4 regions of the Cytobacillus solani genome follow, and region 1 is predicted to be linked to each of the others. Evidence: riboswitches for the same ligand, from Rfam matches in the RefSeq annotation. Region 1 holds a riboswitch; each other region holds the start of a gene.
What was found. A riboswitch is a leader RNA that binds a small molecule or an ion and turns the genes downstream of it on or off. The one in region 1 is predicted to bind lysine.
Positions count from the first base shown of each region.

Region 2: it holds a riboswitch for lysine, as region 1 does, so the genes downstream of both, FI644_RS10520 (transporter substrate-binding domain-containing protein) here and FI644_RS13575 (Na+/H+ antiporter NhaC family protein) in region 1, are expected to answer to the same signal.
Region 3: it holds a riboswitch for lysine, as region 1 does, so the genes downstream of both, FI644_RS10065 (amino acid permease) here and FI644_RS13575 (Na+/H+ antiporter NhaC family protein) in region 1, are expected to answer to the same signal.
Region 4: it holds a riboswitch for lysine, as region 1 does, so the genes downstream of both, FI644_RS15925 (aspartate kinase) here and FI644_RS13575 (Na+/H+ antiporter NhaC family protein) in region 1, are expected to answer to the same signal.

Region 1 covers NZ_CP041305.1:2,713,922-2,721,627, reverse strand. The annotation lists gene FI644_RS13585 (branched-chain amino acid ABC transporter permease) at 1-293, opposite strand, end outside; gene FI644_RS13580 (ABC transporter substrate-binding protein) at 539-1,741, opposite strand; gene FI644_RS13575 (Na+/H+ antiporter NhaC family protein) at 2,050-2,817, opposite strand; lysine riboswitch at 2,847-3,053, opposite strand; gene FI644_RS13570 (HD-GYP domain-containing protein) at 3,201-4,286, opposite strand; gene FI644_RS13565 (YunC family protein) at 4,487-4,789, opposite strand; gene FI644_RS13560 (DUF72 domain-containing protein) at 4,855-5,694, opposite strand; gene sufB (Fe-S cluster assembly protein SufB) at 5,963-7,360, opposite strand; gene sufU (Fe-S cluster assembly sulfur transfer protein SufU) at 7,456-7,706, opposite strand, start outside.
Region 2 covers NZ_CP041305.1:2,050,504-2,058,209, forward strand. The annotation lists gene FI644_RS10500 (hypothetical protein) at 16-465, opposite strand; gene FI644_RS10505 (hypothetical protein) at 471-1,238, opposite strand; gene FI644_RS10510 (hypothetical protein) at 1,306-2,154, opposite strand; gene FI644_RS10515 (DUF2804 domain-containing protein) at 2,301-3,317, shown strand; lysine riboswitch at 3,426-3,608, shown strand; gene FI644_RS10520 (transporter substrate-binding domain-containing protein) at 3,756-4,610, shown strand; gene FI644_RS10525 (amino acid ABC transporter permease) at 4,676-5,440, shown strand; gene FI644_RS10530 (amino acid ABC transporter ATP-binding protein) at 5,461-6,201, shown strand; gene FI644_RS10535 (methyl-accepting chemotaxis protein) at 6,389-7,706, shown strand, end outside.
Region 3 covers NZ_CP041305.1:1,955,241-1,962,946, reverse strand. The annotation lists gene FI644_RS10080 (type 1 glutamine amidotransferase domain-containing protein) at 23-538, shown strand; gene FI644_RS10075 (alkaline phosphatase family protein) at 611-2,602, shown strand; gene FI644_RS10070 (DUF421 domain-containing protein) at 2,877-3,581, shown strand; gene FI644_RS10065 (amino acid permease) at 3,628-5,109, opposite strand; lysine riboswitch at 5,254-5,444, opposite strand; gene FI644_RS10060 (MFS transporter) at 5,683-6,825, opposite strand; gene FI644_RS10055 (C45 family autoproteolytic acyltransferase/hydrolase) at 7,197-7,706, opposite strand, start outside.
Region 4 covers NZ_CP041305.1:3,177,513-3,185,218, forward strand. The annotation lists gene FI644_RS15905 (electron transfer flavoprotein subunit beta/FixA family protein) at 196-969, shown strand; gene FI644_RS15910 (electron transfer flavoprotein subunit alpha/FixB family protein) at 1,010-1,987, shown strand; gene trxA (thioredoxin) at 2,168-2,482, shown strand; gene uvrC (excinuclease ABC subunit UvrC) at 2,775-4,547, shown strand; lysine riboswitch at 4,612-4,792, shown strand; gene FI644_RS15925 (aspartate kinase) at 4,952-6,181, shown strand; gene FI644_RS15930 (YslB family protein) at 6,236-6,694, opposite strand; gene FI644_RS15935 (succinate dehydrogenase cytochrome b558 subunit) at 7,083-7,691, shown strand.

The DNA.
Region 1 (7,706 bases):
GCTGTAATTAAAGCAGCTATTCGAGTCGCATTCCGAAGTCTTCTGTATGCAATACGCTCTATTAGCACACCGAATATGGCACAGACGGCCATCGCTAATAGTAATGCTGGAAAAAAGCCTAAACCCCATCCAGCAATTGCATAAAACCCTACAAATGCTCCAATCATAAAAACCTCGCCATGAGCAAAGTTAATCAATTTAATTATTCCGTATACCATCGTATACCCTAATGCGATTAGCGCATAGATACTCCCGAGTGAAATACCATTTATTAATTGCTGTATCCATTCCATATTCATTCACTCCTTAATAGAAAAGCGTAAGCGCCTTGCTTAGCGCCGTATGGGCTGGACCGTCCCCGACGAGATAAAGGAAACACGAAGAGCGATAGCGATTCGATGTTGACTTATCGTAGGAGGGGAAGGGAAGCCCAATAGGCGCTAGGCGCTGAAGCTGGACAACTGTCTTACTTCAGGAATTCCTCTCTTTAAATTGGAAATGGGAGGATACATTATCCCCCCATTTCTCCAGCCCTATCTTACGGATTCACTTTAGACTTGAAGACTTGCTTCCCATCTTTATGTTCTAAAACAGTAGCTGATTTAATTGGGTTGTGAAATTCGTCAACAGTTACGACACCAGTTACAAGAGATAAATCTTTTGTTTCTGCAAGAGCATCCTTAATTTTTGTTGCATCAGATGTATCGCCCGCACGTTTCATTGCATCTACTAAGAAATAAACAGAATCATAGCCAAGAGCATTAAATGCATCAGGAGACTTTCCAGAATATTTTTTTGAGAAGCTTGTTACAAACTTTTGAATTGTTTCATCTGGATCTTGTGCTGAATAATGGTTTGTAAGGAATGTGTTATTTAACGCTTCGGCACCAGCTAAATCAACAAGAATTGGAGAATCCCAGCCATCAGCGCCCATAAAAGGAACCGTAATGCCCATTTCACGTGCTTGCTTAATAATCAAGCCTACTTCTTCATAATAGCCAGGGATAAAAATAAATTCAGGGTTAGCTGACTTGATACGAGTTAATGTTGAACGGAAATCTGTATCTTTTGCTACATAAGATTCTTCAGAAACTACTTTTCCGCCAGCAGCCTCGAACGTTTCCTTAAAAGATGCAGCTAGACCTTTTGCATAATCACTTGCATTATCCGCATAGATTGCTGCATTTTTAATATTTAAATCTCCGGCTGCAAAATTAGCTGCAACAGTTCCTTGGAATGGATCAATAAAAGAAGTCCGGAATACAAATTCATTTACTTTTCCATTCGTTCCAACTGTTACGTTCGGGCTAGTTCCAGATGGAGATAGTAGAATGGTTTTATTATCGTTGGCAATTTGTGCTTGTGCCACTGAATTTCCACTAGTAGCTGCGCCAATGATAGCTGTTACTTTATCTTGGTTTGTCAATTTAATAGCAGCGTTTGTCGCTTCAGCAGCATCTGATTTATTATCTACTTTAATGATTTCTATTTTCTTGCCGTCTACACCGCCGCTATTATTAATCTCTTCAACAGCAAGATCAATTCCTTCGGCAATCCCCTGCCCATAAGAAGCAACAGCTCCTGATAGCTCCAGGTTTGCACCGATTTTAATTGTATCTCCGCCTCCGCCAGAGTCTTTTGAACCCTCTGTACCAGCCTTTTCCCCGCCGCAGCCAGCTAATACTCCGGCTACCAAGGCCGAAGCCATAAGTACTGAAGTAATTTTCTTTCTAAAAAACATCTCTACTCCCCCTTTTATTTCTGATTGTTCTGAACATTTAGATCGTATTGAGGTTTTTTTGTCTGTCCATTTACCAGTTTGCCTTTCACATCTACCCCCTGCAAATAGTCAGTTCTTCCTTCTAATAAAAAAATAATGATGAATCCTAGTATTATCTGACTAATTGATATAATCTAAAAACAGTATAATATTTTTAGATTAATCTGTCAAAGCAATATTTTAGCAAAATTATAATTATTCAAAATATATCTTATCATTATTTTTTTAACAATAAAAAGGCCCTCTCATCAAGAGAAAGCCCTTTTCTTTTATTCTACTTGCATATTCTGCCACTCGGCTTTCGAACGTCTGCCAGCTATTATTATAAAATCAAGGAGGATTAAGGGAAGAAATGAAGGATTTAAATTCGTACGCTCAGCAATACCTGCTAAATATTTACCAGTTTCTAGACGCCCGATTAAATCAGCAATCACCCATGCAAATAGAAGAATGTACACAGCCGGAAGCATCGATTTCGTTCCTGCCCAAACTCCCCATCCTAATACTTGTCCACCCACTCCCTTTAAAACAAAGACTTGGCGGATAAAAAATCCTAATGTAACAATTAATCCAAATAGTCCACCAAGAATGAGTGATTTTGTCACATCTGTATTTTCAAAAATTGTTAAGACTGTCACGCTTCCTTCGGTCCCTGCAATTCCTGTCCAAAGCATAGCTCCAACTGTTCCAACAATAAGAGCAATGATTGACCATAGCAAGTCGCCAACAGATCCTTTCGTGCTTGTCGGCAGATCATCTTTCAATTCCCCGGCAGCTGGCTTTGTAGGGTCTGCTACCACCCCTTCCTTTACAGCATGCCGTTCGTGCACTTTCATTGGTCCAATTTCTAACCCTTTGAATGCGACAATGAACACCATTGCTAATGTAGCCCAGACATATAGATTCATCGGGATTATTTGCATAAATGCAGAGAACGCTGAATACTCCGTTATATTATCTGATGTTAGAATCGTACCAATTAATGCAATAAATGATAGAAAAAATAAAAAAGAGTAACGATAGAGGTGATCTATCATTACTCTTATAAGTAATAAGATTCTCCATCACGACCTGTAGCTCCCCAATATGAAGGCTTAGTAAAGCAGATTTCCTGCTTGTCCTTCATAATGACAGTATTACCCTTATTCAAAGTAACCCCAGCAAATGATTGTTGACACAAATTCATTTACTTCGGCAAAATTCCCTTTAGGCTGTGATCCTTGTTGTCATCCTCACACAGCTTACTCTTAAATTCTGCACCTCTACCCCATCGGATATGATAAGGTTTATTCAATTGTTTATTACTATACCAGAATAATAGATTAGTGACAAGTTCTATAATAAAAATGAAGGTATCCATTCTATTTTCGTAATAAAAAATACTCTTTATTAATGAAATCTTTCTAAACTTTTGTACGCATTAAAAGGCTGTGTCACATTCCGCTATGACCACATTTAGTTCAATTTTTAAATCTAATTCATATGGTGGAACTTGTTCCCCTTTATGCTCCATAATTCTTATAATCGGACGATCCCCTAAACCTATATTTTGCCCTGTAACAATTCCTTTTCGTCCATCATTTAACTCTACCGTTATCCCGACCGGATAGATGGCAACAGCTAATCGAAAGGCTTCTACAATTTTCTGTTCAAATAAGGTTCCAGAACCTGCATATAGAATTTCTAAGCCTTCATGCGGCAGCATCGCTTTCCGATAGACACGATTCGATGTTACTGCATCAAATACATCAGCAACAGCAATGATTTTTCCAAAAAAGTGAATGTCTTTTCCAGTAATTCCTCTAGGATAGCCCGAACCATCAATACGCTCGTGATGCTGATAAGCACAATGCGCAACTAAGAGAGGTATGGTTTGTACCTTCCTTAAAATTTGAAAACCAGCTTCCGCATGCTCTTTAATTGCAACATACTCTTCTTCCGTTAATCTTCCTGGTTTTAACAAAACATCTATCGGCACCTGCAGTTTTCCAATATCATGGAAAATAGCACCTAAACCTAATGTTTCTAATTCCTTTGGCGTAAGTTTCAGCTCCAATCCAAGCGCTAATGAGTATAACGTGACATTTAACGAATGGGTGAAGATATAGTTATCGTATGTATAAGCATCTGAAAGTAAGTTCAATAGTTCTTTATTGCTTCCTAACTCAGTCATAAGAAACCGAATCAATTCGGATAGACGTCTTGATGCCTTTTCAACTACAAATGAACTGGATATACTTGAATCCTTTTGGATCTCCAAAAAAGTCGAATTTATTGTTTGAATTGCTTTTCTTCGGATAGGATCGGATAGTGTTCCTTTGTATTCAATATCATCCGTTTGACTATCCTTTATAAAAATATAACTAATTCCTAATGAATTTAAGCGCTGAATCATACTCTCCTTCAGCTCAACACCTTCACTAAGCAAGATTTGTCCTGTTTCATTATAAATGGTCTTCGCAAGTATTGTACCAGCTTCTACGGATGAGGTTGTCACTAATCGCATAAATTACTCCTATAACATTTCCGAAGTTTTTCCAATGTCGTTCTCATTCATTATCACCTTTAACTATAATAACCTTTTTCGCTAAAAAGTGACAGGTAAGACTCTAATTATGTCGAAAAATATTGAAATTAGAAAACAAAAAAGGCAGCCAATTGAAGTCTATTTCACAAAATCTTGTGAACAGCTCCATTGGCATGCCTTTATACCATTTTTAGTAAAGCCTCTTTCCCTATCATTCCTCGATGAATGCCCAACGACTCCGCTTCATACGTGACGGATTCCAATGGTGCTTCAAGCAGCTGTTCGATGGTTTTTACTCCCACTGCCCTGCCAGCAATTACTTTCCGATCCTTTAATTTCTCATTAAGTAATGAGACATCAAGTGCCCCACACATAATATATCCTTTATCATTTGTTACTACAAGTAAATTTGTTTTCGGCAATTCCACGGAGACGCATAGGAATGTATGCCCCTTTATATCAACAGGTTTCAAGTCAATCATAAATCAAACACTCCTTTCCCTCTCTATCAAAATATGCTAGTGGATGGAAATGCGTGTAATGAATTTTAAAATAACTCCAATTGTCTAGGGGCAAGGTCATTATACTCAATATTTAACATTTGTATGAGCTGTTTCGCATTGTCAGCAGCGTCGCCGCCTGAATTATTGTTAAAAACTGCATATACCGTTTTGCACTTTTTTTCTAGTACCTTTAACCATTCTGCCCATTCAGCAAGTTCACTCTCGTTGTATCGATACAAATATCTAACCTCTCGCCAATTATCAGCATTTTTCTTTTGCCAGCCATGAATATTACGACCGTGAAACCTCACTAAAACCTTTTCTTCGTGCGTCGGTTCCAGCACAATCGGAATAGAGCCTGTGCCTGCCTGTGGCTCATCACAAATACTATGAATCCATCCTTCCTCTTTCATAAAGTGGATGGTTTTATCCTTAAATGCAGGATGGAACCATGATTGGTTCCGGAATTCTAATGCACATGGTATATCGCCCATTTGTGCTTTACACCAACGTAAATAATCTACATTTTGCTTTTTGCAATCAAACCATGGCGGAAATTGAAAAAGCACCATAGTAAGTTTATTCCTATAAGGCTCTAAGGAATCCTTAAAAGCAGCAAACATTTCACCTTTATCCTGGAATGGAATTTCTCCTCTTTCATGCCCAGTCATTCCTTGATACGCTTTCACAATAAATTGAAAGGAGTCAGGAGTGTCTTTCATCCACTTTTCCGCATTCCGTTTTGGCTGGACAGCATAAAAGGAAGCATCCACTTCGACTGTTGGAAAGTGGCTCGCATACGACCTTAACTTTTCACCTGGTGAAATCGGATTTGTATATAGGGTATCGTGGTCACCCCATCCAGTTACTCCAATTAGAATCAATCAGCACACCTCCAATTGTTTTCTGTAAGTTAAATGTAAAAACTACTCTCATCCAATGGTAAAAGGATCCTTTATAGGTGCAAACATAAGAGAAAACACTCCTACATTTTATATAGAAAAGGGATATGGGACAATAGCTGTGGTCATAAGTACAAAAGTATCCCATAGAAGGTGGCTATGGGATATAGCCAATTGCTATCTCTGTACACTGTTTTATAAAATTAAACCACTCACCAAAATAGTGAGTGGTTTAATTTTTAACTATCTATTAACCGATTGAACCTTCCATCTCGAACTTGATTAAACGGTTCATTTCCACCGCATATTCCATCGGAAGTTCCTTCGTAAATGGTTCGATGAAGCCCATTACGATCATTTCAGTTGCTTCTTGTTCAGAGATTCCGCGGCTCATTAGATAGAATAATTGCTCTTCTGATACTTTGGAAACCTTAGCTTCATGCTCTAATGAGATGTTGTCGTTCATGATTTCGTTATATGGAATCGTATCTGATGTTGATTGATTATCCATGATTAACGTATCACACTCAATATTTGCACGAGCACCATCCGCTTTACGGCCAAATTGGACGATTCCGCGGTATGTTACCTTTCCGCCGTGCTTAGAAATAGATTTTGATACAATGGTAGAAGACGTATTTGGTGCTAGATGAATCATTTTTGCTCCAGCATCCTGGTGCTGACCTTTACCTGCAATCGCAATCGAAAGTGTCATTCCACGAGCGCCTTCTCCTTTTAAAATAACGGCTGGATACTTCATTGTTAATTTTGATCCAATATTTCCGTCAATCCATTCCATTGTTGCGTTGGCTTCACAAACTGCACGCTTTGTAACAAGGTTGTATACGTTGTTTGCCCAGTTTTGGATCGTTGTATAGCGGCAATATGCATCCTTTTTAATGATGATTTCAACAACTGCACTGTGAAGGGAGTTTGTTGTGTAAACAGGAGCCGTACATCCTTCGACATAGTGTACATGTGCACCTTCATCAACAATGATTAATGTACGCTCAAATTGGCCCATATTCTCAGAGTTGATACGGAAGTATGCTTGTAATGGTGTTTCTACTTTAATTCCTTTTGGAACATAGATGAATGAACCGCCTGACCAAACCGCGGAGTTTAGTGCAGCAAATTTATTATCTGTCGGCGGAATTACTTTTGCCCAATGCTCACGGAAAAGCTCTTCGTTCTCACGTAAAGCGGAATCTGTATCCTTAAATACGATTCCTTGTGCTTCAAGGTCTTCCTGCATATTATGATAAACAACCTCTGATTCGTATTGAGCGGATACCCCAGCTAAATACTTTTGCTCAGCTTCTGGAATCCCAAGCTTATCAAACGTTTGTTTAATTTCCTCAGGTACTTCATCCCATGATTTCTCTGTCTTTTCAGATGGTTTTACATAATATGTGATTTCATCAAAGTTTAATGACGCTAAATCTCCGCCCCATTGCGGCATAGGCATGTTGTAGAAATGCTCCAATGATTTTAAACGGAAGTCAAGCATCCATTGTGGCTCTTGCTTCATTTTTGAAATCTCTTCAACAATCTCTTTCGTTAAACCGCGTTTTGATCGGAAAATGGAAACGTCCTTATCGGCAAAACCATATTTATAATCGCCAATTTCCGGCATCTTTTTTGCCATCGTCGTATTCCTCCATTCATTTGCGATTGGTCCTTAAAGGTCCAATCAACTATAATTTATCGGCTAGGATCTGCTTAAAGCATTTAATTAAAGCTTTATTCTTCCTTTAATCCCTTTTCCATAGCCTTCCATGCTAACGTTGCACATTTAATTCTAGCCGGGAATTTTGCAACGCCCTGCAATGCTTCAATATCTCCAAGATCAATATCGTCTTCATAGTCTTTTCCCTGCATGATCAGTGAAAAAACCTCCGAAAGCTTTAAGGCATCTTCAATATTTCTTCCTTTAATCGCTTGAGTCATCATGGAGGCGGAGGACATCGAAATCGAACAGCCTTCTCCTTCAA
Region 2 (7,706 bases), 660 kb from region 1:
TGCATCCATATCATTTCAATGCGATTTCCCAACTGTAATTGCTTGGTATTTCCACAAGATATCTTCTATGAATGAAAGTTGACTTTTGGCACATTGAATGATGACGGCAACTTCAGGTATTTTTTTCGTTTTCTTCGATTGAGCTTTGCTTTTATTTGGAAAATAATATAAGGCATATCCAATGGTGAATCCAATAAGTGCACCAAGAAGACCGCAAATAATTGGTCCTAAATACAATGTAAATCCGACACTGGCACCAATAACTGCACACCCTGTAGCGCTTGCCATGCCAATTTCAAACGCATTGGAGTGGATATTTTGTGTTCTTCCTGAGATCTGAATGGGTGAAGGCTTATCGTCCATAAATACGACAAGGATTTGATCCCTAGAAATAGAGCTATTCTCTAATACAGTTAATGCTTGCTCTAATTCAATCGATTGTTCAAACATTCCAATAATGATCATAAGAATTACACCTGCTTATGGAAGATAAGAAAATCATCTTTCCTGTAACGATTTTTAAGATACTGACGTTGTGCGATACGATAAAGTTTATTGTGTTCAATCGTTGTAGTATAAGCATGAAAGATGGCTCCGCCCATTACAGAAGGCATAAATAATAACCAATGTTGCTGCAGAATTAAGTTTGATGCTTGGAGATTCCCAAGCATTAATTGTAAAAGAGACTCGTGAAGCTTTGAAAAGTATAGATAAATCCACCACCAAATCATTGCATAAAATGCTAATCCAAACCGGTGAATATATAGCTGCCCTAATCCCGGAAATAGAAAAGAATAAACAGCGCCAACGATTGGTTTTTTCCTATCTAAAAATTGAATTTCCAAAGGGAAAATGCCTATACGAGAGATTTGTTCATTTTTTAAGCAAGTTAAATCAAATACTTTATTTTGGTAAATGGCCAGGCGGTAACTATCCCAAATGGTTATCATATAAATAATCAGATAGCCAAATGCCCATTTAGGCTGAACAACTGATTGTGCAAGTTCAAACTTCCCGCAAAAGGAGTAAATCATTGCATCATTAATGTGAGCAAACGTATTAATAAAAACCTCAGATAATGATAGTAAGGTTGCTCTTATGTAGTGGTTAAGAAAATAATGCCCAAAACCAGGAAAGACAGCAGACCACCAAGCAATCATAAGGGGACTTTGCTTTTGAAGATGCGTGATTCCAAATACACTCATTCTTGCAAGAGAAGGATCGTGTTCATTTATCATTATCAGAGCACCTCTTACGGAAATTACTTTACGCAGGTATACATAACATTTTTCAATTATTTACATTTTATTCAAGATAGGATCTCATGAATAATCTTTTATTAATCAGACTCGTAAGCAGAACCAGCAATAAGGACAAACCAATATAATATAAATGATCCCACCAAACAAGGCTTTGAAGGATTCCTGCAGTTAATAGCACCTGATTGACTATAAACATCAGGAAACCTGTTAAAGCATATTTTATCCACTTTGTTTTCCAGTTGATATGAATAATTAGGCAGTAATAAAGAGAATCGATTAAAAAGAATATGTCTGCAAAAGCAACGGTATCACGTTCCAGATATTCAAACCATCCAGGATTGTATATTCGATTTGAGAAAAAAATAATTGGCAGAATGTGGGCACTGCACGAAATAGAAACAATGGCTAAATAAAGAATCAAGTTCTGTTTAAATCTCCTTGGATGATTCAAAATCCATTGATAAATAATCTTTGCAGTAGCAAAGTAGAATGGCAATCCAAGCCCTGTAAATGCTAACCGCCACCAATTATGTGAATAGATTTGCAATTCTAGAAATAACCACTCAATACCGACAAATAAACCGGCAAAAAGGAAAATCCAAATCCAATTTAGATGAAAGGTTGCAATGAAGGTTGCAATAACTGGCAAAGCAAATGCATTTGAGGCAAAGGCGCCTAAGTTACTGTCATAAAAGGGATGACCTTTAACGAATTTAGGATAATATTCATAGCTTCCTAAAAAAGTAAAGATGACCGTTTCAATTATAAAGCCGAGTCCAATCATAGCTAATAAAAGGAACAGGGTTCCTGTATTTCTTTTTTTAAAAAGATTAAAAATAAAAATGGAAATACTAAAAACAATGAGAGCTAGAAACCAATATGAATTATACACACTGATCACTCCGATAAATCGAGAATATATATAATTTGTACAAATGCCTGAATAATATTCGGCATTGGAAACTGAATGCATATTAAGTTTGCAAAAGATAGTAGAGTTACAGTATGAAGTATACATAGAGATGAGGGGTTAAGAGGATGGCAAGAGAAATAACAGAACGAGTAGATATGTGTGATGAGAATGGCCGATTAGCCGAAAACAGCATCGGCTGGGCAAGGCAGCCGCTGTTTAATTGCAATGTGTCGGGAAGGTTCCTGCGGAAGAAAAAATGGAATTATTGGTGTGTAACAAGCCCAGAGTTCTTGTTTTCAGTCACAATTTCTCATTTGGATTATGCTGCTGTTTTATTTGTGTATGTGCTAGATTTACAGAGTCTTAGTTTTCAGGAGCAGACAGCCATTGTTCCATTTGGATTCGGCTGTAAAATGCCTGAAGAGGTGAATGCCTCCGTGAAATTTGAGGGAAAGCAAATGGCTATTTCATTTGAAGAAAAGGGAGATTCCACAAGTATACGTGTTCATTGCCCGCATTTTAGCGGAAGAAATAAGCCGTTAGTTGCAGAAGTACGAGTTGAACGTCCACGTGGGCATGAATCGATTAATGTCGTTGTGCCGTGGAGTGAAACACGATTTCAGTTTACGTCAAAACAAACAGCACTTCCTGCAGCTGGAACAGTTCATTGGAATAGGAAGGAATACATCTTTAATAACGAAAATGCCTTTGGATGCTTGGATTTTGGCAGGGGAGTCTGGCCCTATCATTCGACATGGAATTGGGCTCAAGCTGCGGGGATTGTCAATGGAAGATCAGTTGGCCTAAATTTCGGTGGTCAATGGACGGATGGAACTGGACAGACTGAGAATGGAATTGTGGTCGACAGAAAGCTAAGCAAAATCAATGAAGACATCAGTTGGGAATATGATAACAGCAATTATTTGAAGCCTTGGACATTGAAAACAGCTGAAACGGATCAAGTGTCTCTAACGTTTCAGCCATTGTTTGAGCGAAAAGCAGCAACGAACGCATGGGTTATTCGTTCCTCCGTTCACCAAATGATTGGTACATTTAACGGTTATATTCGAACGAATGATGGGGAAAAGATAATGATTGAATCCTTTGTAGGGTGGGCAGAGGATCATAAGGCAAGCTGGTGAGTTCAACGAATCTAGTTCTTTGGTAGCAAGTGCCAATTTTGATGAGTTGACAGAATAGGCTTACTACTGTAGGATAATGAATATAATTTAATAAGACCTCATCTTTGCTGATGAGGTAGAGGCGCGGTATTTAATAGTCTGTAGTGGAGCTTGAGAAGCTAGGATGCTAGAGAGAAGGAAATATCGCCGAAGCTTGTAATATTCTCAGTATTGCTTGCTGGGTCTGCAGTTAAGAACTGCAGGACTGTCTCAATGAACTTACCCGGTTTGTTGAGTTGTGCTATCTCATTTAGGGAAAGAAGAGGGATTTTGGGGCAAACTATAAACGTTGCGACCTGAGTTCATCTCAGGTCGCTTTTTGTTTTTAGTAAAATGCCTAAAGGCAAGAGGTCAAGCATATATTAGACTATTAAATCAAATAAATAGGGGGAAAATAGCATGAAGAAAAAACTATCATTATTTTTAGCGATATCTCTTTCAGCCATTATTCTATTAGCAGGCTGTGGAACAAGCGGTGATTCAGATAAGAAGACAGAAGGATCAGGATCATCATCAGAAAAAGATACCTTTAAAGTAGGACTTGAAGCTGGCTATGCACCATTCAATTGGACACAAATGGATGATTCAAACGGTGGCGTTAAAATCGATGGCAATGCAGAATACGCAGGCGGATATGATGTAGAAATCGCTAAGAAAATTGCTGAAGGGTTAGGCAAAGAGCTAGTGATTGTGAAAACAGAATGGGATGGACTTGTACCATCGCTAACTTCAGGAAAAATCGATGCGATTATTGCTGGGATGTCACCGACAGCAGAACGTAAAGAAACCATTGATTTCTCAGATAACTACTACAAATCGGATTTAATCATGGTTGTCAAAAAAGGCGGAAAGTATGAAGGTGCAACTTCGATCCAAGATTTCAAAGGAGCAAAGGTAACGGCACAGTTAAATACATTCCACTATTCAGTTATTGATCAAATTGATGGAGTGGAAAAAAAGCCAGCAATGGATAACTTTCCGGCTATGAGGGTAGCGCTAGAATCGGGTGTTATTGACGGATATGTTTCTGAACGTCCAGAGGGAGTTAGTGCATCAGCTGCAAATGATAACTTCGCGATGGTTGAATTCACTGAAGGATTTAAGACGTCTGAGGATGATACGGCTATCGCAGTTGGGATTGCAAAGGATAGTGAGCTAACAGCAAAAATTAACGAAATATTGGCTGGTATTTCTGAGGAAGAACGCATCAGTATTATGGATGCTGCAATTAAAAATCAGCCAGCGGCAGAATAATGGTTTGTGAAGCCGGCTGCATCAGCACAATGTAGTCGGCTTCCACGTTTAAGGGGAGGATACGAATGGATTTAAGTTTTGAATGGATTATAAAAATTATTGAAACAAACTGGCCGATGTTTCTGCGCGGAGCAGGCGTAACCCTCTTGATTGCATTGATCGGAACTATTTTTGGGGCATTGATCGGGTTATTGGCAGGCATCATCCGCACCATTCCAATACCTGAAAAAGGAGCGAAGAAAGGCTTCTTAAAATTCATTAACATCATCCTATCCGTGTATATAGAATTTTTCCGTGGCACACCGATGATTGTACAGGCAATGGTTATCTATTATGGTTCTGCTGCAGCATTTGGCTGGCAAATGAACCCGATTATTGCAGGGGTCGTTATTGTAGCAATCAACACAGGTGCATATATGGCTGAAATTGTCCGTGGGGGGATTATTTCAGTTGATACTGGACAATATGAAGCAGCCCAAGCCATTGGAATGAATCATGTTCAAACAATGACTCATGTAGTGATGCCACAGGTTATCCGCAATATTTTACCAGCAACAGGCAATCAATTTATCATTAATATAAAAGATACAGCGGTCCTAAGTGTCATTTCCGTTACTGAGTTATTCTTCCAAACGAAAACGGTGGCAGGCAATAACTTTAGATATTTCGAAGCATTCTTTATCGTATGTATCATTTATTTCATTTTGACATATGCAGTCACTTTAATTCTGCGCTACTTTGAAAGAAAGCTTGATGGTCCGGATAATTATATAGTCGTAGGCAATCAGGCTCAGATTGAAGCTGGAGAACATAAAGGGATCGGGCAATAATGGGGAAGGAGGAGAATGGTATGGAGACAGTCATTGATATTCAGCGTTTAAGTAAATCCTTTGGAAACCATGAAGTATTAAAAGATATTCATTTCTCAGTGAATAAAGGAGAAGTCGTCTGCATCATTGGTTCCTCAGGTTCAGGGAAATCCACACTTCTTCGCTGTGTCAATCTATTAGAAAAACCGAGCGGCGGAAAAATTATTTATCATGGTGAAAATATTCTCGATGATAAGCATGATATTCATGCCTATCGAAGAAGATTAGGAATGGTATTTCAGCAATTTAACTTATTTAATAATCATAACGTACTAGGCAATTGTGTAATCGGCCAAATGAAGGTATTAAAGCGCTCGAAGGAAGAAGCGGAAAAGGTAGCGCTGAAATACTTGAAAGTGGTTGGGATGGACAGGTTTGTGAATGCGAAGCCCAGACAGCTGTCTGGGGGGCAAAAGCAGCGGGTTGCTATCGCTAGAGCCCTTTCGATGGAACCAGATGTGCTGCTGTTCGATGAACCAACGTCTGCGCTTGATCCAGAGATGGTAGGAGAAGTTCTTAAGGTCATGAAAGAGCTTGCTGAGACAGGTCTGACGATGCTAATCGTTACGCATGAAATGGAATTTGCCAAAGAAGTATCTGACAGAGTGGTCTTTATGGACAAAGGGGTTATAGCAGAAGAAGGAAGCCCTGACCAGATTTTTAATCACCCAACTGGGGAACGTACGAGGGAGTTTTTAAAACGTACTTTGAGGGCAATCTAGGTTTTTAATAAAACTTATCAAACTATGTCAAATAATGTCGATATTAGGAGAAGAAAAATCATTCAGTAATGATGATTTTTCTTCTTTTTTTAATCTAGGAGAATGGTGGGAATGAGAAAAGTCATAGTATAGTAGAATGAATTGCGGTAAGATTTAGTAAAATCTTAAACCAAGTCTATAAAAATAGGTGATTGAGTTGAAAAAATTAAAATTAGGCATGAAGATCAATATGATGGTTCTGGCGATTATACTTTCGTTATCAACGATTATAGGAGTAGTTGTTAATCAAGAAATAACAAAGGGAATTAAGGGATTTGCGCTAGAAAAGGCAAAAGCGGATCTTACTTTAGCATATAAATATATAGATGTTAAATATCCGGGAGAATGGACAATTAAGAATGGACAGCTTTACAAGGGAAAAACCCTAATAAATGAAAATGATGATATGGTCGATGAAATCGGTGGCGATACTGAAGATACAGTGACGATTTTTCTAGGCGACACACGTGTATCGACTAATGTCATTAAAGATGGGAAACGTGCAATTGGAACACAAGTATCAAAAGAGGTCTCAGATGTTGTACTAAAAAACGGGGAACATTTCTATGGTGAAGCAAATGCTGCAGGACATATTTATCAGTCAGCTTATATGCCAATTAAAGATACTAACGGTGAGATTATAGGTATTTTTTACGTGGGTGCCTCACAAAATATTATTGACAGCATCCTATCTAGTTTCTTAGTCAAATTTATTACTATTCTTTGTTTAGTCATCGTTGTGTCAGCTCTTGTTACCTATTGGTTTACAAAAAGGATGAAAAAAAGGTTAGCCAAGATCACGGCGGCTCTTGAATTAGCAAGGGATGGGGATTTCACCTCTCAAATCAAGGATCATACGGGAGATGAATTAAACGATCTTTCTACTAGTTTCAATAGAATGGCTGACAACCTTAGACAAATGATGAATGAAGTGAATATGGCTTCCGAACAAGTTGCGGCTTCTTCTGACGAGTTAACGGCAAGTGCAGAGCAAACGAGCCAGGCAACGGAACTAATTACTGACACCATACAACATGTTGCGCAAGGAGCAGAACATTCAACAATAAGTGTACAAGAAAGTGCAGTAGCTTTGGAAGAGGTTTCAAAAGGGGTGCAATCTATGGCAGAAACAGCCTCTATTATATCTGAAGCTAGTTCTCAGGCAACACAGAAAGCGAAGGATGGCGGAGTGTATGTGAACAGAACTGTTCAACAGATTAATGCAATTAGCCATTCAGTAAACGAAAGTGGAGAAGTCTTTCAATCGTTGGATCAGCGCTCAAAAGAAATTGGTGAGATTACAAAAGTCATTTCAGGTATTGCTGACCAGACAAACTTGTTGGCACTAAATGCGGCAATTGAAGCTGCTAGAGCAGGAGAACATGGAAAAGGGTTTGCTGTGGTTGCTGATGAGGTTCGGAAATTAGCAGAGCAATCGCAGCAATCGTCCGCCCAAATTTCAGGCT
Region 3 (7,706 bases), 760 kb from region 1:
ACTAATGAAGGAGTTGATTGCATTGAGTAAAAAAATTGCCGTTTTAGTAACAGACCATTTTGAGGATTCGGAATACACAGAACCAGTAAAAGTGTTTAAAGAAAAAGGATATGAAGTAACAACAATTGAAATGGAAGAAGGAAAAAGAGTAAAGGGGAAACAAGGACACAGTGAAATCATGATTGATAAAAGTATTAGTGATGTTTCCCCTGAGGACTTTGATGCCTTATTCATCCCAGGCGGTTTTTCTCCAGATATTCTTCGTGCAGACGAGCGTTTTGTTCACTTTAGCAAGGCATTTATGGATGCTAAAAAACCTGTATTAGCTATTTGTCACGGCCCACAGCTGCTGATTACCGCAGAAACTCTCGAAGGACGCGATGTGACCGGATATAAATCGATACAAGTTGATTTAAAGAACGCCGGCGGAAATTTCCATGATAAAGAAGTGGTTGTATGCCAGAATCAGCTAGTCACTAGCAGACAGCCTGATGACATACCGGCATTTATTCGGGAATCGTTGCGAATATTAGGATAGTTAGCAGGCAGAAGGGGCTTCCTTCTGCCTTTTACTTTTGAAGAGAAATAGCCAACAGAAAGGATAAATAAAATGAGAAAGCCTTTATTTGCAGTCATAATCATTCTTAATTTATTTCTTTTCACCACAATTAATAGAGTTGGAGCGGCAGAAAATCAAGAAACTAATAGAAAGGTCATACTTATCTCTTTTGACGGAATGAAAAATGACTATACTAAAAAATATGTGAAAGAGAATAAATTGCCTCATATCAAACAGCTGCTAGACAACGGAGTCTCGGCAAAAAAGCCCTCTACTATTACGCCTTCGCTTACAGCGCCTTCACACGCAGCAATTGCCACAGGAGCTGCACCCAACCAGACCGGAATTGTAAGTAATCATTGGCACGAACCTAATAAAACTTTAGGCAATGATGATAGCGGTTTCCAAGAGGAAATTCAGGTTCCTCCATTGTGGGTCGAGGCTAGAAAACAAGGAAAAACAACCGCTACCATTGCTTTTCCAGGGGCTAATCCTAAAGATGGAAAACAGGGTGATTATTCTATTTACTTTGAAAAAACATGGTCTCCAAGCAATTTAGAATCACTAACCTTTACAAAAGCTGCCGAATGGGTTCACCCTCCCAAAAGCTTCACTCCTTTACAAGAAGCGGAACTCACGATCAAAATAGAAAATGAAAGGGATCAGCTCATCCACATTTTAGCGATTGACTCAACGGATGATCAACAGCCAAACTATGACACCTTTATACTATCTCAGGATAAAAAAATAGATCCTAATGATTCGATTGTAAAAGGAAAGCAATGGGGATCTCTTTCATTGCAGATAAACGATCGTCAAAAAGCTGGCTTTTGGTTCAAAATGAAAGCAGATAACCAAGATCATACCCTTCCTATCTCTTTGTATCGGACAGAAGTCACTTCCAGCTTAATTAGCGGGCCTGAAGGATTTGCTGATGAGATACAGGAGGAATTTGGGTTTTATCCGGCTCAGGATGATGGTACAGCACTTAAAAAGGGATGGATTACGAGGAAAGAATATGAGGAGATAAGCACACGTTTTGTCATGTGGGTCACAAAAGTTGCTCTCTATATAAAACAGAAATACAATCCTGATTTACTGATGTTCTATACCCCCCAGATTGATCATGAACAACATAAGTATTTATTAATAGATCCCAGACAGCCTGGATACTCACCTGAAAAGTCAAAACAATATATGAGCTATATCGAGTGGTCGTACCGGTTAGCAGACAAGGTGGTTGGTGAAACATTGAAGTCCCTAAACGATAATGACTATTTGTTTGTAGTCTCCGATCATGGGATGGAACCTGCTCATTCTACTCTATCACCGAACAAAGTATTAAAAGATGCCGGGTTATTAACTGTCGATCAAAAAAATAAAATCAACTTTACTGAATCAAAAGCGTATGCTATTCCAAGCGGATCAGCCGCACACGTATACATTAACTTACAGAACCGTGAAAAAGATGGAATTGTCCCTATAGAAGAATATGAAAGTGTCCGCAGCCAGATTATTCAAGCTTTTAAAGAAGTAGAAATTAAATATAAAAAGGGAGAAGTCATTCAATATGATATGAAAGCAATCATGTCAGCCATTAAAACGGACAACTTCTCATTCAATAAGGTTCAAGAACATGTCAAAGATTTTTGGAAACACCTTTTCAAACAAAAAATCCATCCTTATGAAAAAGTAATGAAAAATACAAATACAAATAAAACACTTTTGGACCATCAAAATTCAGGGGATGTTGTGTTAATTGGGGCTCCAGGCTATGTGATGGGCAGCGGCTTTGTAAAAAATGTCTCTCCGCCAATTGAATTAGGAACACATGGAGGAGATGCAGATAGAAACATGCTAAGACCTGTTTTTATGGCTATCGGGACAGACTTTTACAAAGGGAAACAGATTAACTCCATGTCTAATTTAGATATCACTCCTACTATTTACGATTTACTAGAGCTAAATGTACCTTCATTTGTAGAAGGCAAGAAGATTAAAGGTATTTACAAGGATAAAAACGGCTACAAACCTTCCCAATGATCCAAGCCTACTTAGCTTTTCATACTTTAGAAAAACTAAGCATTAATTAATGAAATGATCCCCTTGTCTGTTAATTTAAAAATAGATAAGGGGTAGAGAAATCATCTTGGTTTTTAACTGGTGATAAATCCTATTTAAACCACTCCAAAAATACATATGGATACACTCCGTTATTCCCGTTTCTTTTTACATTTTACTTTAAATGAATTGCCGTTTATTAAAATAACATCAGTGTTAAACTATGTAATAGTATTTTGTAAGGGATGTGTCTTATATGGATTTTTTCCAAGGCCAAGAAACGCTTACCAGCTTTGAGTGGATTCTTCGAGCTATTGTTGCTTTTTTCTTTTTATTAATTGTAACGAGAGTATTGGGCCAGCGTGCCATCTCCCAGTTAAGACCTCTCGATTTTGCAATTGCATTAGTCATCGGAAACATTATTGCTCACCCTCTATCTGATGAAAATCTAGGTCTCAAAGGGTCTATCATTACAACCATTGTATTGGTGGTCTTCTATCTTGGAGGCATTTTTACAATCCTGAAATGGGCATGGTTTAGAAGACTGATTACCCCTGCACCAATAACCATTGTTGAGAATGGAGAAATCATCTATAACGGATTAAAAAAAGCAAGGATATCTCTAGATGTGTTATTAGAAGAATTACGAGAAGAAAAAATAGAAGATGTAAAGAAAGTAGCCTTAGCCATTTGGGAGGCAGATGGGAAATTTTCTGTTTTTTTGGATCCAAAATACGAACCTTTAACCCCTTCATCGATTCAGATGGAAACACAGCCATTCGATTTTCCAAAGACCATCATTAAAGAAGGGAAAATTAACTTCAAGGAATTAAAACAAATTCAAAAGAGTGAAGAATGGGTTGTTTCTAATTTAAAAAGTTTATATCAGACTGAAGTAAAAAATGTTCTGTTTGCCACCATTGATAGCCAAGACAACCTTAAAGTTTTTTTATATAACTAAAACATATAAAGCATAAAAAAAAGCACGCTTGCTGCGTGCAATAAAGTCAATTTGATAAATCACAATCCTTTAACGGGATCAATTTTGTCTTTTTCGTAAATTTGTACCCAAGCCATAAAATAAGGAATAAAGGTAATCCTATATAAGAAACCAATATACCGTTCCAATCAATATGATCTCCTAGAAATGCCGAATAGTTTTGTCCTAGTACGACAAAGCCACAAACCACAAAGGCAAAAATTGGGCCAAATGGAAATAATTTTGCTTTGTATGGCAAGAGGTTTAAGTCTTTTCCTTGAGCAACAAATGCCCGGCGGAATCGATAGTGACAAATGGCAATTCCAAGCCATGCGATAAACCCTGACATCCCTGAAGCGTTTAGCAGCCAAACATATACAGTACCATCACCAAATAATGAAGCCAAGAATGCAAGTGTTCCGACTAATGATGTGATAATCAAAGCATTTACAGGAACACCTCTTTTATTTAATTTTCCAAGAAACTTAGGTGCTTTCCCTTCACGGGCCAAATTCCATAGCATACGTGTGGAAGCGTACATGCCTGAGTTACCGGCAGACAGCACAGCTGTTAAGATCACTGCATTCATTACGGAAGCAGCAAAAGCAATTCCTGCTTTTTGGAAAACAATCGTGAATGGGCTAACCGTTACATCGCTGCTTGCAAGATTCTCATTTGTATAAGGAATGATTAAACCAATTACAAAAATCGCTAGGATATAGAATAGAAGGATGCGCCAAAATACTGATTTTACAGCTCTTGGAATTGCTTTACTAGGATTATCGGTTTCACCTGCAGCAACACCAAGTAATTCTGTGCCTTGAAAGGAGAAGCCAGCAGCCATAAAGATCCCAAGCATGGTCATAAAGCCGCCATGAAACGGTGCATCTCCAACCGTAAAATTCTTAAAACCAATTACCTGACCACCTAAGATTCCAAAAATCATTAAAATACCAATAATAATGAAAATGATTACAGTAACCACTTTAATTAAGGCGAACCAATACTCCGTTTCACCAAAGCCTTTTACTGATAGATAGTTTAATAAAAACATGATTACTAAGAATACTGCACTCCAAATAATGGAAGGCGTATGAGGGAACCAAAACTTCATAATCATCGTGACGGCTGATAATTCTGCTGCAATAGTTATCGCCCAGTTATACCAATAGTTCCAGCCAAGTGCAAATCCAAGTGATGGGTCGACAAACTTAGTGGCATACGTGCTAAAGCTTCCTGCAACAGGCATATAGGCACCCATTTCCGCAAGACCTGTCATTAAGAAATAGACCATAATCCCAATCACAAGATAGGATAGTATAGCTCCTCCGGGACCAGCGGAGTGGATTGCTCCGCCACTAGCGAGAAAGAGACCTGTTCCAATGGTTCCGCCTAGAGAAATCATTGTCAAGTGGCGTGATTTTAAACTGCGTTTTAAGCCGGTATTTTCTTTTTCGGAAGAAATTGTACCTTTACTTAATTTATCTTTTCTTACTTCTGCTGTTTTCATCGATGTTACTCCTTTTCTTCAATTTTTCTAGCACAAGGCCCTAACTGAAGACCCATCAGCTTGTCTAATCTGGAAGGAGCTTGGAATAAAAAATGCCACCGAAGTAGATTCAGGTGACATTAAAAATAGCCCGCATCATACCTTCCGAAAGATAGCCCAACACGAATGGCTGGTAGGGCCAATCGTGACAGTTCTGTTCCTATTTGGAGACAGCCCCAGCATGCTTAATCAGAGAAACAAGCACGCTTCGGCAGCTTTTCCTTTCAAACGGAGTCAAGTGATGTCCCTGCATCTCGTCCGCCTTACTGATAAAAACTGCGACCTCTACCTCATCGGTTGATGAGGATTTGTTATATGAAATTATTACGTTCCTAACTTTATAATACTATTTTAGAATAGTCAATATCTCGTTGTTTTCTCTTATCCCCAAATGCTGTATTAAAGGGAATGGTTATTATTTACCAATTGAATCTGAATGAAAATATATACATTCTTCTCACGAAAAATTTATTGTTAATCTTTAATCAAGGTAAAAGACTTGGTACCTATCTTTTAACTTTTGGACACTTTCTTCTAGGTTAATTCTGTCTGCCGTGTTTCTTTCCCTAAAAAGGCAAGTGTAATCACACCGACGACAATACTTGCGCAAAACAGTGCAAAAATGAAACCAATGGAATGACCTGCAGCAACAAGTGAGCCAACAAGGAGCGGTCCAAGAATCCCACCAACACGTCCAATTGCTGCAGCCATACCAGCGCCTGTCCCACGAATGACAACCGGATATTGTTCAGGGGTGTATGCATATAAAGCTCCCCATGCACCAAGGTTGAAGAATGATAAAAAGATACCCGACACGATAAGGACTGCAGTTGTTTCTGCCTGACCGAAAACAAGGGCTGAACCTGCCGTCCCTAGCAAATAAGTGACAAGCACAAACTTTCTTCCCATTCGTTCAATGAGCCAGGCAGCTGAAAAATAGCCAGGCAGCTGAGCTAGAGTCATGATCAATACATATTCAAAACTTTGAATCATACTAAATCCTTTCATCACCATGACACTTGGCAGCCAAAGAAACATCCCATAGTATGAAAAAACGACCGTGAACCAAACAATCCAAAGTACGAAAGTGGAGCGTGCGTATTTCTTCGACCAAACTTCCCGGACGTTTTGGAGAATGGACCGTTTCTCTGCTTTCTTTGGCGAAAATGCCGGTGAATCAGGCAAATTCAACCGTAAATAAATGGCATAAAAAGCAGGTAAAGCACTAAGGATTAGAGCCACTTTCCAGCCAAATAACGGAATAACAAAATATGAAATAAGTGCTGCAATTAACCAGCCAAATGCCCAAAAGCTTTCAAGTAATACAACCACTCGCCCGCGTTCTTTCGCTGATACACTTTCTGAAACGAGAGTTGATGCGACAGGTAATTCTCCACCGAGCCCCATGCCAACAAAAAAGCGTAGAACTAAGAAAGCAAAAAGGGTAGTTGTTAATGCAGAAAGACCACTACCAATAGAAAATAATAACAAGGTAATAATAAATATATTCTTCCTGCCAATCTTATCTGCCCATAGACCGAAAACGAGCGCTCCAACAGCCATCCCGATTGAGTTCACACTTCCGATCCACCCCATTTGTTCTGGTGTCAAATCCCATTCTACTTTCAGTGCTGCAATAATAAACGAAAGCATCCCAACATCCAGTGCATCAAACATCCATCCGAGTCCTGCGATGCCAAGAAGCTTTCTCTGTGAAATAGTCTTTTCTGTCACGATATTTACCCCCCTGATGTCTTGACAGTTGTCATTACCATTTTACTATAATCATCTTCCTTCGAAAAAACAAGGTTTATTTTTTTCTGGAAAAGCTTTAGTATGCCCTTTCATCTCATACTTATTACTATGAGGAAATGACAGATAAATCATAAAGAGAAATAATAATAGAAAAGGAATATCTCCTAGGAATACGTTAATGAACAAATCTTTTATAACATATCGAATATAGTTTCCTTTTTGAAGGATTCTATTTCAATTTAAAAAGACTAAAGTGCACATTTTTTAGTCAGTGTACTTTAGCCTTTTTTTACTTATAGGGAAACTTGATTGATTGCCCCTTTCATATATTCAGGAAGAATCAATCTCCCCTCCATAAATTCTTTAAGAGAAAATACTATCGGTTTACAATTCTCTCCAACACCAATTATGATGCTTAAGTCCTTTGGCGAATAAACAACTGTATGCAACGTACCAAAGTACTCTTTATAGTGTTTAAAGAATAATGGGGAACTTGAATCATTAAAATGATGATAAACAGACATTGGAGATAGCTCCCCAGTTAGTAAGGAACTCACATATTCCTTCCGTTTTACTGAGCCTTGTATATTTATTCTGTTTTTGCTTCTTAATATTTCTGATTCAAAATGATTCGTACATATTAGAGGATTTGCAAAATTTATGATCTGTTGTTGTGGAGAAGCTTCTACAAGTATACTTTTTCCACTTTTATCTGTAATGGAGTAATTGTAGCAATAACCATGAGGGATATCAGTGATGAAGGCTATTGCCTCCTCAATATTTGCACACTGTTCAAGCAGCAT
Region 4 (7,706 bases), 460 kb from region 1:
GTTTTCAAAGAACTAGTTATCTATTATAATAGTTTGTAAAGGGAGATTCTTATCTCTTTTTATGCAATAAATTATCATAATCTTTTGAAGTGGTGAAATGTTTCTATTTGTCACTTACTAGCTTCTAGAACCTAGGGGTATCTATTTACTGCCTCTGGTGAAGGGCTTCCACTTTTTATAATTAGGAGGGAAATCATGAACATCTATGTTTTAATGAAAAGAACCTTTGATACAGAGGAAAAAATCACGATTTCAGGTGGGCAAATAAATGAAGATGGTGCAGAATTTATTATTAATCCGTATGATGAATATGCAATAGAAGAAGCAATCCAAGTGCGTGATGCACAAGGTGGAGAAGTTACTGTTGTTTCTGTAGGGAATGAAGAAACAGAAAAGCAGCTGCGAACGGCATTAGCAATGGGAGCAGATAAAGCCGTTTTAATTAATACAGAAGATGATTTAGATTATGGAGATCAATTTACGACTGCGAAAATTCTATCTGAATATTTAAAGGATAAGGATGCTGACTTAATCATTGCAGGTAATGTTGCAATTGATGGCGGTTCTGGCCAAGTTGGACCACGAGTAGCAGAGCTTCTGAATATCCCTTATGTAACGACAATTACGAAGCTGGATATTGCTGGAAGCAATGCAACAGTTGTACGTGACGTAGAGGGAGATTCTGAAGTTATTGAAACAACTCTTCCACTTTTAGTTACTGCACAACAAGGATTAAATGAACCTCGTTATCCTTCACTTCCGGGGATTATGAAAGCGAAGAAAAAGCCGCTTGATGAACTTGAGCTTGATGATCTTGATCTTGAAGAAGCTGATGTAGAAGCAAAAACAAAAACAATTGAAATCTATTTGCCGCCAAAGAAAGAAGCAGGGAAGGTGCTTGAAGGCGAGCTTGCTGATCAAGTAAAAGAACTCGTGAATCTTCTTCATACAGAAGCGAAAGTAGTCTGATCGAATATTCAAGAATATGAACGCAGGGGGTAAAACTCGAATGGCTAGAAAAATTATCGTATTAGGTGAGGTCCGTGATGGATCATTGCGTAATGTATCTTTTGAAGCAGTAGCAGCAGCAAAAATAGCATCAGAAGGCGGAGAAGTTGTCGGTGTTCTAATTGGCGATTCTGTAAGCGCTTTATCCGGAGAGTTAATCCACTATGGTGCGGATCGTGTAATTACAGTTGAAGATGAAAAATTAAAGCAATATACACCAGACGGATACTCACAAGCATTGATGGCAATTGTTGATGCTGAAAGTCCAGAAGGTCTAGTATTCGGTCATACATCATTAGGCAAGGACCTTGCTCCTAAAGTTGCGGCGAAATTAAATTCAGGCTTAATTTCTGATGTTACCGGCTTAGAAGTTGCTGGCGGAAATTTAGTTTTTACTAGACCAATTTACTCTGGTAAAGCTTTTGAGAAGAAAATCGTTACAGATGGTTTAGTTTTTGCAACGATTCGTCCCAATAATATTAGCCCATTAGAAAAAGACGAATCTAGAACTGGAGAGGCATCTTCTCTATCAGTTGATATTAAAGATCTTCGTACCGTTATTAAAGAGGTTGTGCGCAAAGCAAGTGAAGGCGTTGATTTATCCGAAGCAAAAGTAATTATCGCCGGTGGACGTGGAGTGAAGAGTGAAGAAGGATTTGAACCATTAAAAGAGCTTGCAAAAGTTTTAAATGGTGCTGTTGGCGCCTCTCGTGGAGCGTGTGATGCGGATTATTGCGATTACTCCTTACAGATTGGCCAAACAGGAAAAGTAGTTACTCCTGATCTTTATATTGCATGTGGAATTTCAGGTGCGATTCAGCATCTTGCAGGAATGTCTAATTCTAAAGTAATTGTTGCCATCAATAAAGATCCAGAAGCAAATATCTTTAAAGTAGCTGATTATGGAATTGTCGGCGATTTATTTGAAGTTGTACCGATGCTAACAGAAGAGTTTCGAAAAATATTAGTAAATGCTTAATAACAATACGGGCGGCCTGTGCCGCTCGTTTTCTTCATTACGTAGGGCTTTGCTATTGTTCTGCATATTAAAAAGGCTTTAAGGGGAAATTACAATTTGAAGCAAATAGATAGCATCATTACATAAACGATGATATACTGTCGTTAGAATTTGAGTAGAATTTTTTAGGAGGAAATAAATATGGCAATTACAAATGTGACAGATCAAACTTTTACTAATGAAACGGCTTCAGGCGCAGTGCTTGTAGATTTCTGGGCTCCATGGTGTGGACCATGTAAAATGATCGCTCCAGTATTAGAAGAAGTGGATGCTGAAATGGGTGATAAAGTAAAAATCGTTAAGCTTGATGTGGATGAAAATCAAGGAACAGCAGCTAAATACGGTGTGATGAGTATTCCAACTTTACTAGTTCTTAAAGACGGAGAAGTTGTGGATAAGGTTGTTGGCTTCCAGCCGAAAGAAGCACTTGTTGAACTTCTTAGCAAACATGCGTAAATAAATAAGGTTGTTTTTGTAAATTTGCAGAGTTGATTGGAGCGGAGGGCACTTGACTCCTGCGGGAGGAGTGGGAGCGGGAGACCCCGCAGACGCAAAGCGTCGAGGAGGCTCCCGTTCCTCCCCGCGGAAAGCAAGTGCCCGTAGCGGAAATCAACGGGCTAAATTCATTAACAAAAACAACAATCTATGGGAAAAGAGCATAAAAAAAAATAATTAAAATCCTCGGCTTTATTTAAGCCGGGGATTTTTGTATGATCAATTTAGGAATATCCTCGGGAGGTGACATCGGATGAATGAAATTATAAAAAATAAATTAATGCTCCTGCCTGATCAGCCGGGCTGTTATTTAATGAAAGACCGTCAAGGGACGATCATTTATGTTGGGAAAGCAAAAGTATTAAAAAATCGAGTCCGCTCTTATTTTACAGGATCACACGACGGGAAGACATTAAGGCTTGTAAATGAAATTGAAGACCTCGAATATATTGTAACCTCCTCCAATATGGAAGCACTCATTCTTGAAATGAATTTAATTAAAAAATATGATCCGAAATATAATGTTATGCTTAAGGATGATAAAAGCTATCCTTTTATTAAATTAACAGCAGAGAGGCATCCGCGCCTGATTACAACAAGAAAAGTAAAAAAAGATAAAGGGAAATATTTCGGTCCTTATCCAAATGTACAAGCAGCAAATGAGACGAAGAAGCTATTAGATCGGATTTATCCATTAAGGAAATGTACAACCTTGCCTGACCGAGTTTGCCTATATTACCATTTAGGACAATGTCTCGCACCATGTGTGAACGAGGTAGGCGAACAGGAATATAAACAGATGGTTGATGAGATTACAAAGTTTCTTAACGGGGGCTATAAGGATATTAAAAAGGATTTAACAGAGAAGATGACGGCAGCTGCTGAAGAGCTGGATTTTGAAAGGGCAAAGGAATTTCGAGATAAGATTGCTCATATTGATGCGACAATGGAAAAACAAAAGATTACTTCTACAGATATGACTGATCGTGATGTGTTTGGTTATGCGGTCGACAAAGGATGGATGTGTGTACAAGTTTTCTTTATTAGACAGGGGAAATTAATCGAGCGTGATGTATCGATGTTTCCGATCCATAATGAGCCAGAAGAAGAAATGTTGACCTTTCTTGGTCAATTTTACTCAAAAGCCAACCATTTTAAGCCACGTGAAATCTTGGTTCCAGACTCCATCAATGCTGAAATGGCAGCAGAATTTTTGGAGGTTAAAGTTTTAGTCCCTCAGCGTGGACAGAAAAAAGAATTGGTAAAGCTTGCATATAAAAATGCGAAGATAGCATTGAAGGAGAAGTTCTCTCTAATTGAGCGTGATGAGGATCGAACGATTAAGGCGGTAGAAAGCCTAGGTCAGCAGCTTGGAATTTATACCCCGCACCGAATTGAGGCATTTGATAATTCCAATATTCAAGGAACAGATCCAGTTTCTGCGATGATTGTTTTTATCGACGGCAAACCAGAAAAAAGGGAATATCGAAAATACAAAATAAAATCTGTCCAAGGTCCTGATGATTATGAATCTATGAGGGAGGTTGTTCGCAGGCGTTATACACGTGTGCTGAAGGAAGGCTTGGCTCTCCCGGATTTAATCATTATTGATGGAGGCAAAGGGCATGTTGAAGCGGTAAGAGATATACTAGAAAATGAGCTGAATCTAGATATTCCTATTTCAGGACTAGTTAAGGATGAGAAGCATCGGACATCCCAGCTCCTATACGGAAATCCGCTTGCAATCATTCCATTGGCACGAAACAGCCAGGAATTTTATTTGCTGCAAAGGATTCAAGATGAAGTACATCGTTTTGCAATCACCTTCCATAGACAGCTTCGTGGAAAAAGTGCATTTCAATCGATGCTTGATGATATCCCGGGAATTGGCGAAAAACGAAAAAAACAGCTGTTAAAAACGTTTGGATCTATAAAGAAAATGAAAGAAGCAACGATCGAAGAGTTCACACAAATTGGCATTCCGGTAAATGTAGCGGAGGAATTAATGAAAAAATTGCAAGAATAGTATTGTTTGAAAAAAATGAATATGCTATAATTACTGAAAATTTAATATCACTTTATAACGTTAAAGTGAAGGTAGAGGTGCAAACTTCATAAGTAAAGGCTTGGAGAAGAATGAGCTTCAATGAAAAGCTTTGAAAGGGAATGTTTGCCGAAGTGAAGAAAGTCTCATCGCTTTCTTTGCTGGTTTTGCATTTAATAAATGCAAGATTGTCAAGATAATTAATATCTTGGAGAGCTATCTCACTGTGTGCACGTATGTCTTTTTATACGGGTGACTCACAGCAATGGGATAGATTCTCATTGCTTTTTTCTATGCCCAAAATTCATTCGTACTAAATAGGTTTTAGAGGATGAGTATAAGTAAGAAGAAATCAGCCACAAGAAAAGGCAGAGAGAGGGAATAAAGTGGGAGTAATCGTGCAGAAATTTGGTGGAACCTCAGTAGGAGATGCTAAGAAAATTCAAGGCGTGGCAAGTCGGGTAATCGAGGAAAGAGAAAAAGGAAACAATGTTGTTGTCGTCGTATCAGCAATGGGAAAATCGACTGATCATCTCGTTGATCTCGCAAAAGGAATTTCTTCACAGCCGAGCAGAAGAGAAATGGACATGCTTTTAACAACTGGGGAGCAGATCACCATTTCATTATTAGCAATGGCATTAACAGAAAGAGGGTATCCAGCTATATCTCTCACTGGCTGGCAGGCAGGAATTAAGACAGAGCCTGTTCATGGGAATGCTAGAATAATAGGTATAAATACAGAAAAAGTAGAAAAAGAACTGGCAGAGGGGACAATTGTTGTTGTGGCTGGATTCCAGGGAATAACGGAGGAAGGGGCTATTTCAACCCTAGGCAGAGGCGGGTCTGATACAACTGCTGTAGCTTTGGCTGCGGCACTTAATGCGGATAAATGTGAAATATTCACGGATGTGACTGGTGTTTTTACAACAGATCCCCGCTATGTTAAAGATGCAAGAAAGCTTTTGGCGGTATCATATGACGAAATGCTAGAGCTTGCCCATTTAGGTGCAGGTGTTTTACATCCAAGAGCAGTTGAGTTTGCCAAAAACTATCAAATACTGTTAGAAGTCAGGTCAAGTATAGAAAAAGAAGCAGGTACGATTATTGAGGAGGAAGCGGCAATGGAACAAAATTTAGTAGTACGGGGAGTAGCCTTTGAAGATAATATTACGAGAGTAACTGTTATTGGCATGCCGAATTCCTTAACAGGGCTATCTGTAATTTTTACTGAATTAGCCAAAAATCATATAAATGTAGATATTATTATACAGAGCACACTAGCAGAACAATTGACTAACTTATCTTTTTCAATTAAAAATGAAGATTTGGCAGAAACGATTCATGTACTAGAAGACAGTAAGAAGAAGCTGAATTATGAACGGATAGAATCAGAGGCTGGACTTGCCAAAGTATCGATTGTGGGGTCAGGAATGGTTTCAAACCCAGGGGTAGCAGCTGAAATGTTTGAAGTATTGGCGGAGAATAATATTGCTGTTAAAATGGTCAGCACCTCTGAGATCAAGGTATCTACGGTCATAGAGCATGAAGAAATGATTCATGCAGTTGAAGTATTGCATGAGGCCTTTCAGCTTTCAGGTTCTCCAGTTATATCCTAGTAAAAAAGCTTTCAAGCATTCGAATGCTTGAAAGCTTTTTACATGAATGATTATTTAGGGCTGAATGGTATCCTTTTTATCCCACTTAACGGTAAAGTATATTTTTCCCTTTTTCTTTTTATTAGGATGTTCAAATGCCTCACAGATTACTTCTTTTTGGAGCTCAATCTGCTGTGCAATAAATCCAGCTTCGAGCTGAAAAGTAGATTCACTGTTTTCCCTGCAGCGCTGTTTAATTAATGGGCTGAATAATTCCAGCTCCATTTCATTTTTTGACTCTTTAATGATCGTTAGGCTGCCCCAAGCTGCTTGTTGAAAAAACGCTGAAATTTCATCAAAAGTTTCCATAGGATATTTACGTGCAAGTCTTTTTCCTGCCCAGTATAAAATCTCTGGTGCATCATCTCCTAATAATTCATGCAAAAGAACTTCCCGAATGAGTTCATAACCGAATACGGGAACGGTTTCAGTTGTATTTTCAAGTGTCATGATTTCAGATGCTGATTCGCTCAAACTTGATTCCCCTCTTTCTAGTATTCTTCTATTATATACAAAACAGATGAAAATTAGACATTTATTCAGGGAAAAAAGGTTATTTTTGCTCAAGGAAATTATTGCTATATTAATATAAATAGCCATGATAGTGGCTTATTGAAAAATAAGGGTTTTTATTTTTATTTTGCAATACCAATATATTTTAATAATTTTATTTTTTATGAACATTTTATGTAATCGTTTCCTTGACGCTCTATGGTGTTGAGAGTAAAATGGACATGTCACATAATTGTAAGAAAATGCAGTAACATTTTTATGGTGATGTTTAGGTGGAATAATTTAATACTTATTTTTCAAAAAATGAAAAATGATACCTTGACATCTTTAAAATCTAGGGGGGTAAAACATGGCGGGAAATCGAGAGTTTTTTAATCGCAGATTGCATTCATTACTTGGTGTTATTCCGATTGGCTTGTTTTTAATTCAGCATCTTGTAGTGAATCATTTTGCAACAGGAGGAGAAGAGTCGTTTAACAAAGCGGCTGGTTTCATGGAACATCTTCCGTTCCGAATTATTTTAGAGACTTTTATTATCTTCCTTCCAATATTATTTCATGCAATTTACGGCCTATATATTGCTTTTACTGCAAAAAATAATGCGAGCAGATTTGGCTTCTTCCGTAACTGGATGTTTTTACTTCAACGTGTAACTGGAGTTATAACCCTTATATTTATTGTTTGGCATGTTTGGCAGACTCGTGTGCAGGCAGCCTTTGGAGCAGAAGTAAACTTTCAAATGATGGAGAATATCTTGTCTAATCCATTTATGCTATGGTTCTACATTATTTGTGTTGTGTCGGCAATTTTCCACTTTGCAAACGGGCTTTGGTCTTTCTGCGTTAGCTGGGGGATTACGATTTCACCACGCTCTCAATTAATTTCAACATATGTAACAATGGGTATTTTTGTGGCCCTTTCAATTGTGGGAATTCGTGCGATTTTTGCATTTGTTTAATAGAAAATTAAAAAC